Regions from separate parts of the Streptomyces sp. NBC_00286 genome, predicted to be linked through region 2. Evidence: riboswitches for the same ligand, from Rfam matches in the RefSeq annotation. Region 2 holds a riboswitch; the other holds the start of a gene.
The links. Region 2 has a riboswitch for cyclic di-AMP ahead of OHT21_RS27375 (transglycosylase SLT domain-containing protein). Riboswitches for the same ligand answer to the same signal wherever they lie in the genome.

Region 1 (7,456 bases), 4.6 Mb from region 2:
CGCTCGCGGACGCAGAGGCACTGGCCGCCGGTCCCGAGCCGAAGTACTGGCCCTTCGAAGCCCCGCTCGACGGGCACGAGGAGTACCCGGTCGAGGGCGGCCCCCGCTTCGTACGGCCTGCGCTGTCCGTGCGGACGGACGAGCGGCGCGGCACGGAGTGGCGCTTCGAGGCGTACGAAGTGGATGAATCCGACGGATCGGAGGGGGGCGAACTGCGGCTGCGGTTCTCCGACTCCGGGCTCGGCGTCACGCTGCACTACCGGATGCGCCCCGCCACCGACGTCGTCGAGCGCTGGGTGACCCTCGCCAACGAAGGGCCCGCCCTGGAGGTCCTGCGGGCCGACTCCGCGACCTGGACGCTGCCGGAGCGCGAGGGCTGGCGGCTGTCGCAGCTGCACGGGCGCTGGGCGGCCGAGTCCCAACTCGTACGAACGGACCTCACCTACGGCGAGAAGGTCATCGGCAGCCGACGCGGGCACACCGGGCACCAGCATCTGCCCTGGGTCGCCCTGGACGTCGAGGGCGCGGCGACCGAGGAGCACGGCGAGGTGTACGGGTGCGCGCTCGCCTGGTCCGGTTCATGGCGGATCGCCGTGGCCCAACTCCCGGACGCGCGCGTGCAGATCACCGGCGGCGCCGGGTACGACGACTCCGGCCTGGTGCGGCTGGAGCCGGGGGAGAGCTTTGTCACGCCGGTCTTCGCGGGGCTGTGGAGCGATGGCGGCTTCGGCGGGGCGAGCCGGGCCTGGCACGCGTACCAGCGGGCGTATGTGATCCCGGACGCGGACCAGGACCGGCCCGTGCTCTACAACTCCTGGGAGGCCACGGAGTTCGACATCTCCGAGGAGCAGCAGCGGGCACTCGCCCGGCGGGCCGCGGCGATGGGCGTGGAGCTGTTCGTGGTCGACGACGGCTGGTTCGGGAAGCGCACCAGCGACCGGGCCGGGCTCGGGGACTGGACACCCAACCCCGACCGCTTCCCGGCCGGGCTCAAGCCCCTCGCCGACGACGTGCACGCCCTGGGCATGCAGTTCGGGATCTGGGTCGAGCCGGAAATGGTCAATGCGGACAGCGAGTTGTATCGGGCGCATCCCGAATGGATTCAGTACCAACCGGGGCGAAAGAAGACAGAGCTGCGCAATCAGCTCGTACTGAACGTCGCGCGCGAGGACGTGCAGGAGTACCTGTGGGAGCAACTGCACGGTCTGCTCTCCAGTGCCCCCATCGACTATGTGAAGTGGGACTTCAACCGCTGCTTCACGGACGCCGGCTGGCCCGGGGAGGCGTATCCGCAGCGGCTGTGGGTCGACCATGTGCACGCTCTGTACAGCCTGCTGGACCGGCTGCGGGCCGCGCACCCCGGTGTCGCCTTCGAGTCCTGCTCCGGCGGTGGCGGCCGCATCGACCTCGGCGTCATGTCGCGTACGGACCAGGTGTGGACCTCGGACAACACCGATCCGCTCGACCGGCTCGCCATCCAGCACGGTTTCAGTCACATCCACCCGGCGCGGGTCATGGCCGCCTGGGTCACCGACAGCCCCAACAAGCAGCTCAACGGGCGCGTGAGTTCGCTGCGCTTCCGCTTTGTGAGCTCCATGGCCGGAGTGCTCGGGGTCGGTGGCGACCTGGCCGAGTGGAGTGACGAAGAACTCGCCGAGGCGCGGGACTGGGTGGCGCTCTACAAGGAGATCCGGCCCGTCGTGAGCCGCGGCGACCTCTACCGACTGCGGGCGCCGCAGGGCGGGCTGAGCGCCGTGCAGTACGTCCATGAGGACCAGGTCGTCGTCCTCGCCTGGCTCCAGGCTCAGCATTACGGCGAGCCCGTGGCGCCCGTACGACTGCGAGGGCTCGACCCGGCGGCGACGTACGAATGCCCCGAAACGGGCGAAGTGTACAGAGGGGCCGTCTTGTTGCATCACGGACTGCGGACCGGTCTGCGCGGGGACCTTGATGCGGCAGTTTTCCGTCTGCGTCGCATCTGAGAGTTGTGTCCGTATTGGAGTACCTTCATTCCAACTCGCTCTGGAATAGGCACTCCTGAATCCATGATGCGTGAGCAGCGTCATATTCGTGACGGTCTGCTGTCGCCATGTTCACGTAATTCAAGCGCGTTTACAGGGGATTTCAGGAAAGCCGGAGAGCGGTGATTCACGGAGCGTGACGGCGATTTCGGTCAAGGATCAAGAGAATGGGGCACATAGGCAACCCAAAGCTTGTCCCTGCGCGTCTTAGTCGCTTACGTTCACGACCAATCCAGGCGGACGCCTAATCCTGCCGCCGTCTGGAATCCGCACACCGATCCGTACACGGCAGGAGCGGGGGACCCACAGGTACAGCGCCTGTTCCGGTCTCCGGAACAGGCTTGGGGTAAAGCCGCGCGAAAGCGCGGCCGGGCATCTCCAGCTCGCACCCGACAGCTCACCTCGCAGGCGCCGGAGAGGAATTCGCCATGCCCGCGAAGGGTAAGCACCGCCGCCCGAAGTCCGCGCGTTTCACCCGCTCGATCGCCGTTGCCTCAACAGGCGGCGCCGCTCTGGCACTCCCTTTGCTGGGAGCAGTCGGCGCACAGGCCGCAACTCCGCAGAGCGCGCCCGCGTCTGTTTCCAACAAGGCCGAATCTGTTTCCCAGAAGGCCCTTGAGTCTGCTCCGGTCGCCGCTCAGAAGAAGGCCGCGACCAGGACGTACGAAGTAAAGACGGGCGATTCTCTCTCGAAGATCGCCAACGCCCAGAATGTCAGCGGTGGCTGGAAGAAGCTCTACGCCGACAATCGTCAGGTCGTCGGCAGTGACCCCGGGCTCATCCACCCGGGCCAGAAGCTGACGATCGGCAAGAAGGCCGCCGCGCCTTCCGCTGCCAACGAGGCCAAGGCTCCCCAGGCGGCCGAGGCCCCCAAGGCGGCCGCGGCCCCCCAGGCGTCCGCGAAGAAGGCCGAGCCCGCCAAGGCCGCTGAGGCACCCAGCAGTTCGAGCGGCTTCACCATGCCGGTCGACGGTGCCACCGTCAGCACCCCGTACCGGATGTCGGGCGGCATGTGGTCCAGCGGCTACCACACCGGCGTCGACTTCGCCGCCGCGACCGGCACTTCGCTCAAGGCCGTGGGCGCGGGCACCGTCGTCTCCGCCGGCTGGGGCGGCGCGTACGGCAACCAGGTCGTCATCAAGCTCAACGACGGCCACTACGCCCAGTACGCCCACCTTTCCTCCCTTTCCGTCTCGCAGGGGCAGTCCGTGACCGCCGGTCAGCAGATCGGCCTCTCCGGCGCGACCGGCAACGTCACCGGGCCGCACCTGCACTTCGAGATCCGCACCACGCCGGACTACGGCTCGGACGTGGACCCGATGGCGTTCCTGCGCTCGCACGGCGTCTCTGCCTGACGTCACCTGAGCGCCGCCGAGGGCGGATCGCGTCTCCCTCTCGGCCGAAGGCCGGACCCCTGATCCCCGGGTCCGGCCTTCGGCTTGTTCCGGGGGTCGACAGAGGTGGTGGGCGGACGTCAAGATCTGCGGGCAAGCGCTTTCTTCTCCGCCCCTGACGCCTGCCAAGGAGACGCTTCATGACGACCCGCAGAGCCTTCGGAGCCCTGGCGGCCGGTGCCGCCCTCGCGGCCCTGGCCCCCGCGCACACAGCGAGCGCACATGCCGCGAGCGCGTCGGTGCGCCACCGCCGGGGACGGCTCATCGCCCGCGACGACTTCCGGCACGGGCTGGGGCAGTGGGCAACGGAGTTGCAGGACGGAGGCAGGGTCACCGCCTCCCGCGGGGTCATGGAGATCGATGTGCCGAGCGGCGCCACGGTCTGGTTCAAGCGGAAGCTCTCGGGGCCGTACGTCATCGAGTACACGGCCACACCGGTCTCCGCGGGCGGTGTCAACGACCGGGTGTCGGACCTCAACAACTTCTGGAACGCCGTCGACGTCCGCTCCCCGGACGACCTCTTCGCCACGCAGCGCGGCGGCGCCCTCGACGAGTACGACCACCTCAAGACGTACTACTCGGGCTACGGCGCCAACTACAACACGACCACGCGGCTGCGCCGTTACGTCGGGCGGGCGGGTGTCCGGCCGCTGATCTACGACTACACCGAGCCCCTGCTCGTGGCGAACCGGCCCCATCGCGTCCGGATCGTCTCGCACGGTTCGACCGTCCAGTGGTGGAACAACGGGCGGCTCGTCTTCGACTACGTCGACCAGGATCCGTACGCGAGCGGGCACTTCGCGTTCCGGACCGTATGGAGCCATTTCCGGATCACGGACTTCCGGGTGTGGGAGCTCTGTATTCCGAGTTGACCGGGACTTTACGCGTGGCTTATCTCACCGTCCGTCAACCCTTTCCTACGGTCGCGTAGCTCACATCGAAAGGTGAATCATGGCTCGATGTGGCAGACGATTCGAAGAATGACAGCAGATCAGTGATCGGGTCGTACGTGGCGGTGGGGGACAGCTTCACCGAGGGCGTCGGCGACCCCGGGCCCGACGGGGCGTTCGTCGGCTGGGCCGACCGGTTCGCGGTACTGCTCGCCGACCGGCGCGCTGAGGGCGACTTCGACTACACGAACCTTGCCGTGCGCGGGAAGTTGCTCGACCAGATCGTCGAGGACCAGCTTTCGCGGGCCATCGAGTTGGGGCCGGACCTCGTTTCCTTTTCGGCGGGCGGTAACGACATCCTTCGGCCGGGGACCGATCCCGACGAGGTCGCTGCTCGCTTTGAGGGTGCCGTTGCCGAACTTACGTCGGCTGTCGGGACGGTGCTGGTGACGACCGGCTTCGATACTCGGGGTGTGCCGGTGCTCAGGCACTTGCGGGGCAAGATCGCTACGTACAACGGGCATGTGCGGGCGATTGCTGATCGGTACGGGTGTCCTGTGCTCGACCTTTGGTCGCTGAAGACGATTCAGGATCGGCGGGCATGGGACGACGACCGGCTGCATCTGTCGCCGGAGGGGCATACGCGGGTTGCGCTGCGCGCGGGGCAGGTGCTTGGGCTGGCGGTGCCTGCGGATCCGGAGCAGCCGTGGCCGCCGTTGCCGCCTCGGGGCACGCTTGAGGTTCGGCGGGATGACATTCACTGGGCTCGGGAGTATCTGGTGCCGTGGATTGGGCGGAGGCTTCGAGGGGAGTCGTCGGGGGACCGGGTGGTGGCGAAGGGGAGTTTGTCGCCGGACGACATCAAGTCCCGCATGCGGTCCGCTGTTTGAGGGTTCCTTTCCCCAGCCCCGCCCCTTCCCGAAGCTGGGGGCTGCGCCCCCACACCCCCCTTGCCTCTGGCTGGTGGGCTGCCTCCGGCGGGTGGGTGGGTTCGTGGGGTGCTTCCGGCGGGTGGGGTGCCTACCGGGGTGGGGGTGACAGTCGTGTCGCGGCTGCGGGTTCGTTGGGGCTGGTCGCGCCCCGCGGCGGAGCCGCAAATTGACACAGCCCCGCGCCCCTGAAGGGGCGCCCCTGGAGCCGTCCGCTAGCAGGCTCACCAGCCATCACCCTCACCAGGCACCATGCTCGCCATCCACCCTGCTGACCAGCCACCGCGTGCCCGCACCCCCAACTACCCGCAGCTTTCCGCCGGGGGGAGGGGACGTGGGCCGGTGCGTCCTATGCCCGTCGCTTAGCTTCGGTCTGGGCACACCAGAACCCTGTGGAAGCAAGGGGCCGTATGCCCTGTTGGCGACGGGCTGACGCACCGGCCCGCGGCCCCGCACCCACCACGCACCCAAGGGGCGCGGGGAACTGCGCGATCAACCACAACGCACCCGCAGACGAAAACGAAACCCAACCGCCCAACCGCCGGAGGTACCCCGCAGCCGACAACGAACCCAATCGCCCTACTGGCGGAGGCCAAGCTCGTGGGCCAAGGCCTCGTCCGCCCACTGTTGCGTCCGGGCGCGCGACACCGCTCCGTCGTACGCCGTCACCTGGACGGCCAAGCCGTCAAGGAGCGCCGTGAGACGCAAGGCCGTGTCCATGGGAGACGGGCAGTGGAACTCCCCGGCAGCCACACCCTCCGCGATGACCTCGGCGAGCGCCGCCTTCCACTGGCGGTCGAGGTCTCGCGTAACCTCCCGCAACCCGGGATCGCGCAGGGCCGCCGACCAGCCCTCGATCCACAGGCGCCACCCCTTGGCCTGGCCGGTCGGGGCGTACCAGCGAACGGCCGACCGCAGGCGGCGTACCGCCGTGGTGCGGCGAGCGAGAAGCTTGCGCAGATGAGCCAGGTCGCCCTCGGCCGCGTAGGCGAACGCGGCGGCGACCAGCTTCTCCTTCGTCGAGAAGTGATACAGCACCAGCGCGTTGCTGACCCCCAGCGCGGCCGCCACGTCGGCGATCCGTACCGCCGCCACGCCCCGCGCCTCGATCTGCTCGACCGCGGCCCGCAGCAACTCCTCCCGCCGCTCCCGAACGCTCAACCGAACTCTGGCCACGCCCGCAACCCTACACACGAGGTCTGACAGGCATCCGATGTCATCGACACCGGCCGAATGTCATCGACACCGGCCGAATGTCATCGACACCGGCCGAATGTCATCGACACCGGCCCGAATGTCACCGACGCCGGCCCGAATGTCACCGATACCAGCCGAACCTTTCGGAAATCACCGGCAGTCGGTCCGCGACGATCGCGTGCGCGGCAGCCCGCGGTGTCGTGCCGTCAGCCTCCGCGCGCGTGAGCGTCTGGTCGACCAGTGCCCGCATGGAGCGTCGCGTGTACGCGAAGGCCTCCTCCGCGTCGGCCCCGATATCGCCGAACAGCGTCCACCACCACCAGGCGTTGGTCCCGGAGTTGACGACTACGTCCGGCAGAACGGTGACCCCGCGCGCGGCGAGAAGCTGCTCCGCTTCGGCCCGTACGGGCATGTTCGCGGCCTCGACGATCCAACGAGCTGTGATCCGCGCCTGGTTGACGGCGTCGATCGCGTAGGAGACCGCCGCCGGCACCAGCACCTCGGCCTCGGTGGACAACCAGGCGTCGTCGCCCGGCAGTTCGCGGTCGGCGGGGCGCAACGCCGAGCGGTCGACGGTTCCGTACGCGTCCCGGGCGGCGAGCAGCGCCTCGATGTCGAGCCCCGCCGGATTGGCGATCGTGCCCTTCACGTCGGCGACGGCCACGATGGTGAGGCCCGCGCGCGCCAGGAAGCGGGCGGTGGCGCCACCCATGGTGCCCAGCCCCTGCACGGCGACGCGCGTCCCCGAGTACGCCACCCCGGCCCGGTCCAGGGCCGCGAGCACCGACTCGGCGACCCCGCAGCCGCCGACCAGTTCGTCGAGCCCGATGCCGTCCACCTCGACCGCGAACGCGTCCGCCAGCCGCCGCCGGGCCGCCGTCTCGTCGTCGAGCAGCGGATACACGGCCTGGATGGACGAGACGAGGCCCGCCTCGGTGGCGGCCCGGTCGACGAGGTCCTGGGTGAGGCCGAGGTCCTCGCCTGTGGTCCAGAAGTTCTCGATGTACGGGCGCATGGCGCGCAGA
Region 2 (7,456 bases):
GCGGCGCTCTTGACGGGGATTTTCTCGAAAATCTTCGAAATTCTTGCGTGCCCATCCGCGACGAGATCAGGGCGGCCACTGTGTCCGTCGCTGAGCTGGCTGGCTGGGTTCAGGGGTGACGGTTCGATATCGGCAGTGTGCGAGGACAAAAGACGCGTGCAGGGGTGCTTGAGTGGCTAATAGTGCAGGTGATCGTGGAAGAACATGGACATTCGCGCCGAGGTAAGCGGATTCCGTAATGTGGCGCCGCTCCCGGGGCTGGCGGATGCCTGGCATTGGTCTCCTGCTCTCCGGTTCGACTTTGCCGGCGCGCTCTCCGGGGATGGTGAGCGGCTGTTTCAGCTCAGTGCCCGTGATTCCTATGACCAGGAACTGGCCATCGCCACCCTGGAGTTCGCCAGGGGGCGCGAGGCGGAGATGTTTTTCCGTAACCCTCATTTGAGCGCGGTCGGCGGGTTCAAGGCGCCCGGTGGGCGTTGCTTCGACGTGGTGGCGGGAGTAGGAGCGGAGGTGCACCGTTTCTACCGTGGCGAGAATCCGGATCTCACTCCATATGTGCGCCTGACATTTCCTGCCTATTCCTGTGAGTTTTCGGGAGAGGAGTCCCTCGACGAGGCCGTCACCCGGTACCGCATGCTACGGATGAAAAACTTCGATCGCGAGCCCAACCCCTTCGTGAAGATGCGCTGGCCGCGGCCCTGAGTGGGAACACCACCAGATGACCTGCACCAGCTTCTTGGTCGCGGTCCTGGAGGGAGACGTACAGTCGGAGATCCTCTGGGAACTCCCTGCCGCAGAGCACGAATTCCGTCCAAGCGGCGACTTCGTGTGACACCCTCCGGGCCTTGCTGTTGGCGAACCGGCGGCCTGCCTCAGAACCTTATAGATCACCCGTATATGTACGAAATGCTGTCACGCATTGTTCCGTAATTCCCGTAGCATCCAAAGGGGGCCGAATTGGCTCGCTATGTGGAGGCCTACTCCGCTCTGAGTAAGATCCCGGCTGAATTTCTAGCAGGATTTTGCCTGGCCTGCGCGGAACCGGGAGAGCGCCGCTGCCGTCTACGGGCCCAGGAATAGAGAGGGTGCGGCATGACGGGCAGCAGTTCTGTGATCAGCCCGGAGGACCGCCGGGCCGGTACCTCCGTCGTGGCCGAGGGCCTGCGGATCAGCAGCCGTGACCGGCGCCCGGTGTTCGGCTCCGCCGTTCTGGCCGGCGTGGTGGCGCTGCTTGTCGGAGGGGGGATCGTGGTAGGCGCGTTCGCCGCGTCGTGGGGTCTCTTCCTGCAAGCCAGAAGAGACGCCGAGTTCAGCATCGCGTCCGAGGACTCCTACGTCGCGTACGCCGACCAGAAGGACAGCCTCGTCAACGTCGCGTTATGCGTGTTCCCGCTGCTGTTCCTCGTCGCGATGGTCTTGATCGCCTGGCTGCTCACCGCCCAGGCCGTCACCGTCGCCAACGCGCGGGAACGCGCGGCGGCGGGCACGGGCACGGGCGCTGCCGCGGCCCCTGGTGCGCTCACCCTCCGCGCCCTGTGGCGCCGCTGCCGTCCGCACTTCGGGGCCGCGTTCCGCGTGCAGTTGCTGACCCTGGTGTGCGTCCTCGTCCCGGCACTGGCGGGCCTGCTCGTCCTGGTTCTCCTCGAGTTGGAGATGGTGCCCGGGGTCGTGTGGCCCACGTACCACGATCCCGCGACCGTGCAGTTCATCCTGGTGGGCCGGATCCTGCCCGTCGTGCTCTGGGCGCTCGGAGGCGTCCTCCTGGCCCGTTTCTCCCTGGCCACCGCGGTACGGGTGGCGGACAACTCCTCGGCGACGGCGGCGATGCGCCGTTCCTGGACGCTGACCGGTACGGCACGTCTGTACACCACCGGGATCTTCCTGCTGGGCACTCTCGCGGTCGCCGTCGCCTTCAACGTGCTGAAGTGGCTCGGGACGTACGTGGCGCACTGGGCGGGGCTGCTCATGCTGGCCACCACCGAGGACAACGTGTGGGTCACGGGCGTCCTCGTCATCATCACCCCGGTTGCGGTGGCGCTCGTGCTGCTGCCCTTGGCGCTGGCGCCGATGGGCGTCCTGCTCGCGTGCCTGCGCGAGCGGCTCGACGGCGGCACGGCAGAGGTTCGGGTGCCGTCCGGTGCCCCGGTCGGGTAGTGCCCGCGCTAGGGGTGCGGGAGCCGAGCCAGCCGCTCGGGTGGGCCGACGGGTGAGTGGCCCAGCGAAAGCTGAACCTGACCTGTCCCTCAGGCTGGGCCGACGGTCGGGGTGTCTGGGGCAGGGCGTTCTCCGAGATGCACCGTCAGTCCTCCGGCCTCGCCGACGCCTTGGCGCAAAGGTACGGACGCGCGAGCAGCAAGCCCGTACCCGTTATAGCGATGCCGAAGTAGACCGGCGCCAAGTGGACGAAGTCCGTGTAATGGATCGCGCCGTGCACCACCACCGCCGGCAGGAATCCGGCCGCCGCCGCTGCCGTCAGGGTCCAGAACACCCACGCCTCGCCCCGCCGCCACCCCCACGCGCTGAGCAAGACGATGGCCACCGCGGCGGACATCAGGGCGCCGCCCAGCCCCGCCCGGTCGTGCGCGACGAACGGCACAAGCCGGGAGTTCAGGGTTTCGAGCGCCTCCGCGCTGGTGCCCAGGAAGGTCAGGTCGGTCGGTACGAAGACGCCGGTCAGGCCGACTACCGAGATCACCGCTCCGCCGGCGAACAGGCCCGCTCCCGTGACGATCAGCAGGAGTTGGCCGGTCAGGGCCCGTCGGCGTTCCGGTTCCGGGCCCTCGGGGGCCAGGTGCCAGCGCGGTGTGTGCGGGGGTCGGCGGACCGCTGCCACGAACATCGGGAACAGTACGAGGGCGGTGGCCGTGTGCAGGGGTTCTACGAAGCCGGTGGCCAGGAAGTAGAACAAGGTGGGGAAGCCGATCGCTCCCGAGAGCAGGTACACCTCGCGGGCCCAGGGCCAGCCGCGTCTGATGCCGCCCACGGCGAGGCCGGTGTAGAGGGCGCCGATCGATGCCATCGTGCCGGCCATGGTGATCCGGTCGTGCTGGAGGAAGTGGACGAGGTGGGGATTGGCGGCGTGCAGTTGATGCACCGTCATGCCGAGGTAGTCGCGGTCGTACCAGAGCAGTACGGGCCCGAGTGTGATCGCCGCGGCGCCGAGTCCGGCACCCGTCATACCGAGCCCGACGAGCAGCGCCCACCACCAGGCGGGCCAGCGGCGGGGATCGCGGCCGACGTCTCGTAGCCCGACGTCCCGTAGCCGCGGCGCGGGCACGGTGGGCGTGGCCGCCTCGGTGACCCGTGCGAACCAGCCGGGTCCGGCCTCGACCAGCACCCCGGGCCGGGCGAGCACGACGGCGCCCGGCTCCTCGAGCATGGCGGCCGCGGCGGTGACCGACGGGTCGGACACGTGGACCACGTGCGGGTCGTCGCCGCTGGTGAACCCGTCGCCGTACGGGTCGGACACATGGATCGCGTGCGGGTCGTCGCCGCTGGGAAACCCGTCGACGTACGGCTTGAGGGCGGCCTCGGTCTCCGGGTCGCTCGCACGGACGATCAGCGGGATCGAGCGGCCGACAGCGGCCTTCCGTACGGTCTCCACATCGGCCGCCGAGACGGGTGCCACCTCGACGACGCCGGCCCCGAGCGGGGGCATGGCGCGTACCGTTTGGCGGGCGAGCGAGGGCGGGACGGTTATGCCGAGGCGGACGGTCACGGGTACGCCGGCGATCTCGCCGGCGAGGCGTTCGGGCGGATGGCGGTGGCCGAATCCCCGGGCGATCAGCCGTGCGCCGGCGGGACGGGAGCCGATCGAGGCCAGCAGCCGCAGTGCGGTTCGCTGCGAACGGCGACGGCCGAGGACGGCGGCGGCCGCGCCGCGCAGCGGGTGATACGTCCAGTCCGGCATCAGTCGCTCTTGCTCTTGCGCTCGCTCTTGCGCTCGCTCTGCGTCGCGGTCGCCGGGTCGGCGGGCGCGGTCCAGCCGAGCACCGGCGTCATCGAACGCAGCGTCGCTTGCGTCGGGGTCAGCCGGGCGGCCGTGTCGCGCAGCAGCACCGCGGGCGGCCACGACAACTGGCCGATTGCGCCGAGCCGGGCGGAGCGGCGCGTGATGGCCTGGGTTCGCGGACGGCGCAGCAGGTCGTACGAGCGGAGTGCGGCGGTCACGTCCGGGGTGCCGTCGAGGCAGTGGGCGAGGGTGACCGCGTCCTCCAGCGCCTGGCACGCGCCCTGGCCCAGATTGGGGGTCATGGCGTGGGCCGCGTCGCCCAGCAGCGCGACCCGGCCGCGTACGAAGGTGGGCAGCGGCGGCAGGTCGTACAGGTCGTGCCGGAGCACCGCCTCCGCGGGGACGGCGGCCAACAGGGCGGGGACGGGATCCGGCCAGGACCCGAACCGGCGCAGCAGTTCGGCGTGCTCGGACGAGGACGAGGACGAGGACGAGCCGGAGGCCGCGGCCTCCGGCAGCGACGCGGTCGCGAAGCAGTACATCCGCCCGCCCGGCAGCGCCGTGTAGCCGAACCTCTCCCCACGGCCCCAGATCGCCGCGCCCTCGGAGGGTGGCTCGGCGAGGGGCTCGGTAACCATGCGCCAGGCCGGGTAACCGGCGTACCGGGGGCCGGCCGCGTCAGGCCACAAGGCGCGGCGGACCGCACTGCGCAGCCCGTCGGCGCCGACCACGACGTCGGGCCGGGACTCACCCTCGCGGTGATGGACGACCAGGCCGTGACCGTGACCGTGACCGTGGCCGTCGTCGCGGACTGCGGACACCTCGCTGCCCGACCGCAGGCTGTCGGCGGGCAGTGCCTCGGTGAGCACCCGCAACAGGTCCGCGCGGTGCAGGACCACCAGGGGCTGGCCGAAGCGGCGCGTCAGCTCCGCGTTGTCCGTACGGGACAGCCAGCGGCCCCGGCGATCCCGTACGCCGCCTGCGGCCTCGACGGCGCCGAGTACCCGGACGGCGTCGGCCAGGCCGAGCACCTCAAGCGCGTGCAGCGCGTTCGGCCACAGGGAGATGCCGGCGCCGATCTCGGTGAACTCCGGGGCACGCTCCAGGACTTCGACGCGCCAGCCCCGGCGGTGCAGGGCAATGGCCGCCGCGAGGCCGCCGATCCCGCCGCCGACGATGGTCGCGGCGCGCTGCGGCATGGGTCCTCGCTCTGGTTGTTCGGGGCCCGCCCCCGGTCAGGTGTCCGTCGATCCGGTGCCTGAGCGGTGTGCGACGCGGCGCAGGTCCGGCTGGGAAGCGCCTCATAGCAGCATGGCGACAGTCGCCTGTCAACGTGCCGAGGGGCGGACCGGCAAGGGGTTCTTCACGCCCAGCCCCGGCGGGCCCTCAGGAAGGCGCAATGCCCGAGTTGCCTACATTGCCGCTTTGTTCAGGCTTAGTGGCGCTTGATCGCGTGAAATGAGTCACGTTCGGGTGGATTGGGCGTTGAGGGGGTGCCTCGACAACTTCTGCTTTGCAGAACGTAAGTTGAGAGTCGCGTTCCGGAATAATCGGGCGATTTACCCTTCCTTTTGGCGAGTTCATAAGGGGCGCACCGGGATTTCGAGGCTTGTTTCGGGTGTGTGCTCTCGCATACGTTCTCGTCTCGATCCGGACGGAACGCCTAATCCTGCCGCCGCTCCGGAACCCCATTCATCCACGCGCTATGGCAGGAGCGGGGGACCCAGGTAAGTCGCCGATCCGGGCAACCGGAGCGGCTTGGGGTGAAGTCGCGCTCACTGCGCGGCCGGGCAGCTCCCGCCCGAACCCGACAGCTCACCTCGCAGGCGCCGGAGAGGAATTCGTCATGCCCGCACGAGGTAAGCACCGCCGTACGAGAGTCAGCCGCATCGCCCGCGCCTTCGTCCCCGTAGGAACGGGTGGAGTCGCGCTCGCCCTCCCGTTCGTGGCGGTGAGCGGTGCCCACGCCGCCCAGCCGGCGGGGCAGGTCACGCAGGTTGCTGAGGCCGCGGTTCCGCAGGTCGAGCTCGTCACGCACAAGGTGGCCAAGGGCGACACCTTGACCAAGATCGCCAAGAAGCATGGCACGAGCGGTGGTTGGCAGGGGCTGTACAAGGCCAACCGTGCGGTCATCGGAAACAACCCGTCGCTGATCAAGCCCGGTCTCACGCTGACCGTCGGTACGAAGAAGGCGGCCGCGAGCCCGGCCGCCGCCAAGTCCACGGCGCCCGCCGCTGCCACGCAAGCCGCCGCGAAGACGTACTCGAACGACCTCGACGGTTGGATCAAGGCAGCGCTCGACATCATGGCCCAGAACGGGATTCCGGGCTCGTACGACGGCATCCACCGCAACGTCATGCGCGAGTCGTCCGGCAATCCGCAGGCCATCAACAACTGGGACTCCAACGCCGCGGCCGGCACCCCGTCCAAGGGCCTCCTGCAGACCATCGACCCGACCTTCAGGGCCTACCACGTGCCCGGCACGTCGACAGACCCCTTCGACCCGGTCGCCAACATCGTGGCCGCCTGCAACTACGCCGCCGACCGATACGGCTCGATCGACAACGTCAACGGCCCTTACTGATCGGGTGTCTGGACCTGTGGGGCGGCCTAGGCACCGGATCAGCTGAGCACCCCATGGGTCGGCCGATCGGCGACAGGGTGAATGCCCGGCCCTGTGATGGGCCGGGCATTCACCGTCGATCGTCAGCCTTTCATGTCCCCGAACAGATCTTCGGCAGTGGCGGCCGTGACGGAGCGCTTGAGCCAGGCTCGGAGGGTTTCCACTTCGGTGCAGTCCGTGATGCGCGCGCGTACGTCGTCTGGGACCTCGATGCCGCGCTCGCTCAGGATCAGCAGGATGTCCTCGGCATGGCCCTCGACGCGGCCTTCCGCGCGCAGGCGCTGGGAGGTCTCCGAGCGGAAGAAGGAGAGGTCGACGGACATCAATTGCCTCCAGGTGTTGGCGGCCGGGGCGGTCCCGAGGCCGAGTTCGGTGAATTCGGCGAAGATCCTCGCGGTCTCTTCGTCGACGGTCTTCAGAGCGGCGGCCAGGGCTTTCAGTATGGCAGCGGCGTTGACGTCCTTGCCATGCGTGATGGCGGAGAGTGTCGCCAGGGGGATGTCGCGGGCCGCAGTGGACGGGTCGGTGATGGCGGGGACGTTGTGCGGGCCCAGAACGAGGGGACGCAGTGTGAGAGTGCGCCACTGGCTGGGCCCGATCGTGATGGGTTCGGCGGCCCAGGCGGCGGTGGCCTTGTCCTGGCAGGTGACAAGCAAGACGGGCGGGATGCGGTACTTCGCGTAGAGGTGGGCGATGTGGTAAGCCCAGCTTGCGTGCTTCTTCGGGTCTCTCTTGCCCTGGGCTTCGACGACCAGGAGATGGCTTTCGCCGGAGGCGGTGTCGAGCCTGAGGAGCGTGTCCACGCGCCGTTCCAGTGGCTTGATCTCCGTGAGATCAGTGGGCATGAGGGACACCGCGACCGGGTCCGGAAACGGGAGATC

Region 1: another riboswitch for cyclic di-AMP. It lies ahead of OHT21_RS06225 (M23 family metallopeptidase); the one in region 2 lies ahead of OHT21_RS27375 (transglycosylase SLT domain-containing protein).

The regions. Positions count from the first base shown of each region.
Region 1 covers NZ_CP108054.1:1,341,888-1,349,343, reverse strand. The annotation lists gene OHT21_RS06230 (alpha-galactosidase) at 1-1,982, shown strand, start outside; cyclic di-AMP (ydaO/yuaA leader) riboswitch at 2,284-2,445, shown strand; gene OHT21_RS06225 (M23 family metallopeptidase) at 2,450-3,376, shown strand; gene OHT21_RS06220 (DUF6250 domain-containing protein) at 3,556-4,287, shown strand; gene OHT21_RS06215 (SGNH/GDSL hydrolase family protein) at 4,410-5,195, shown strand; gene OHT21_RS06210 (TetR/AcrR family transcriptional regulator) at 5,814-6,410, opposite strand; gene OHT21_RS06205 (glutamate dehydrogenase) at 6,553-7,456, opposite strand, start outside.
Region 2 covers NZ_CP108054.1:5,929,067-5,936,522, forward strand. The annotation lists gene OHT21_RS27350 (hypothetical protein) at 1-119, shown strand, start outside; gene OHT21_RS27355 (hypothetical protein) at 205-702, shown strand; gene OHT21_RS27360 (hypothetical protein) at 1,093-2,154, shown strand; gene OHT21_RS27365 (hypothetical protein) at 2,300-3,910, opposite strand; gene OHT21_RS27370 (FAD-dependent monooxygenase) at 3,910-5,151, opposite strand; cyclic di-AMP (ydaO/yuaA leader) riboswitch at 5,644-5,794, shown strand; gene OHT21_RS27375 (transglycosylase SLT domain-containing protein) at 5,799-6,536, shown strand; gene OHT21_RS27380 (hypothetical protein) at 6,659-7,456, opposite strand, start outside.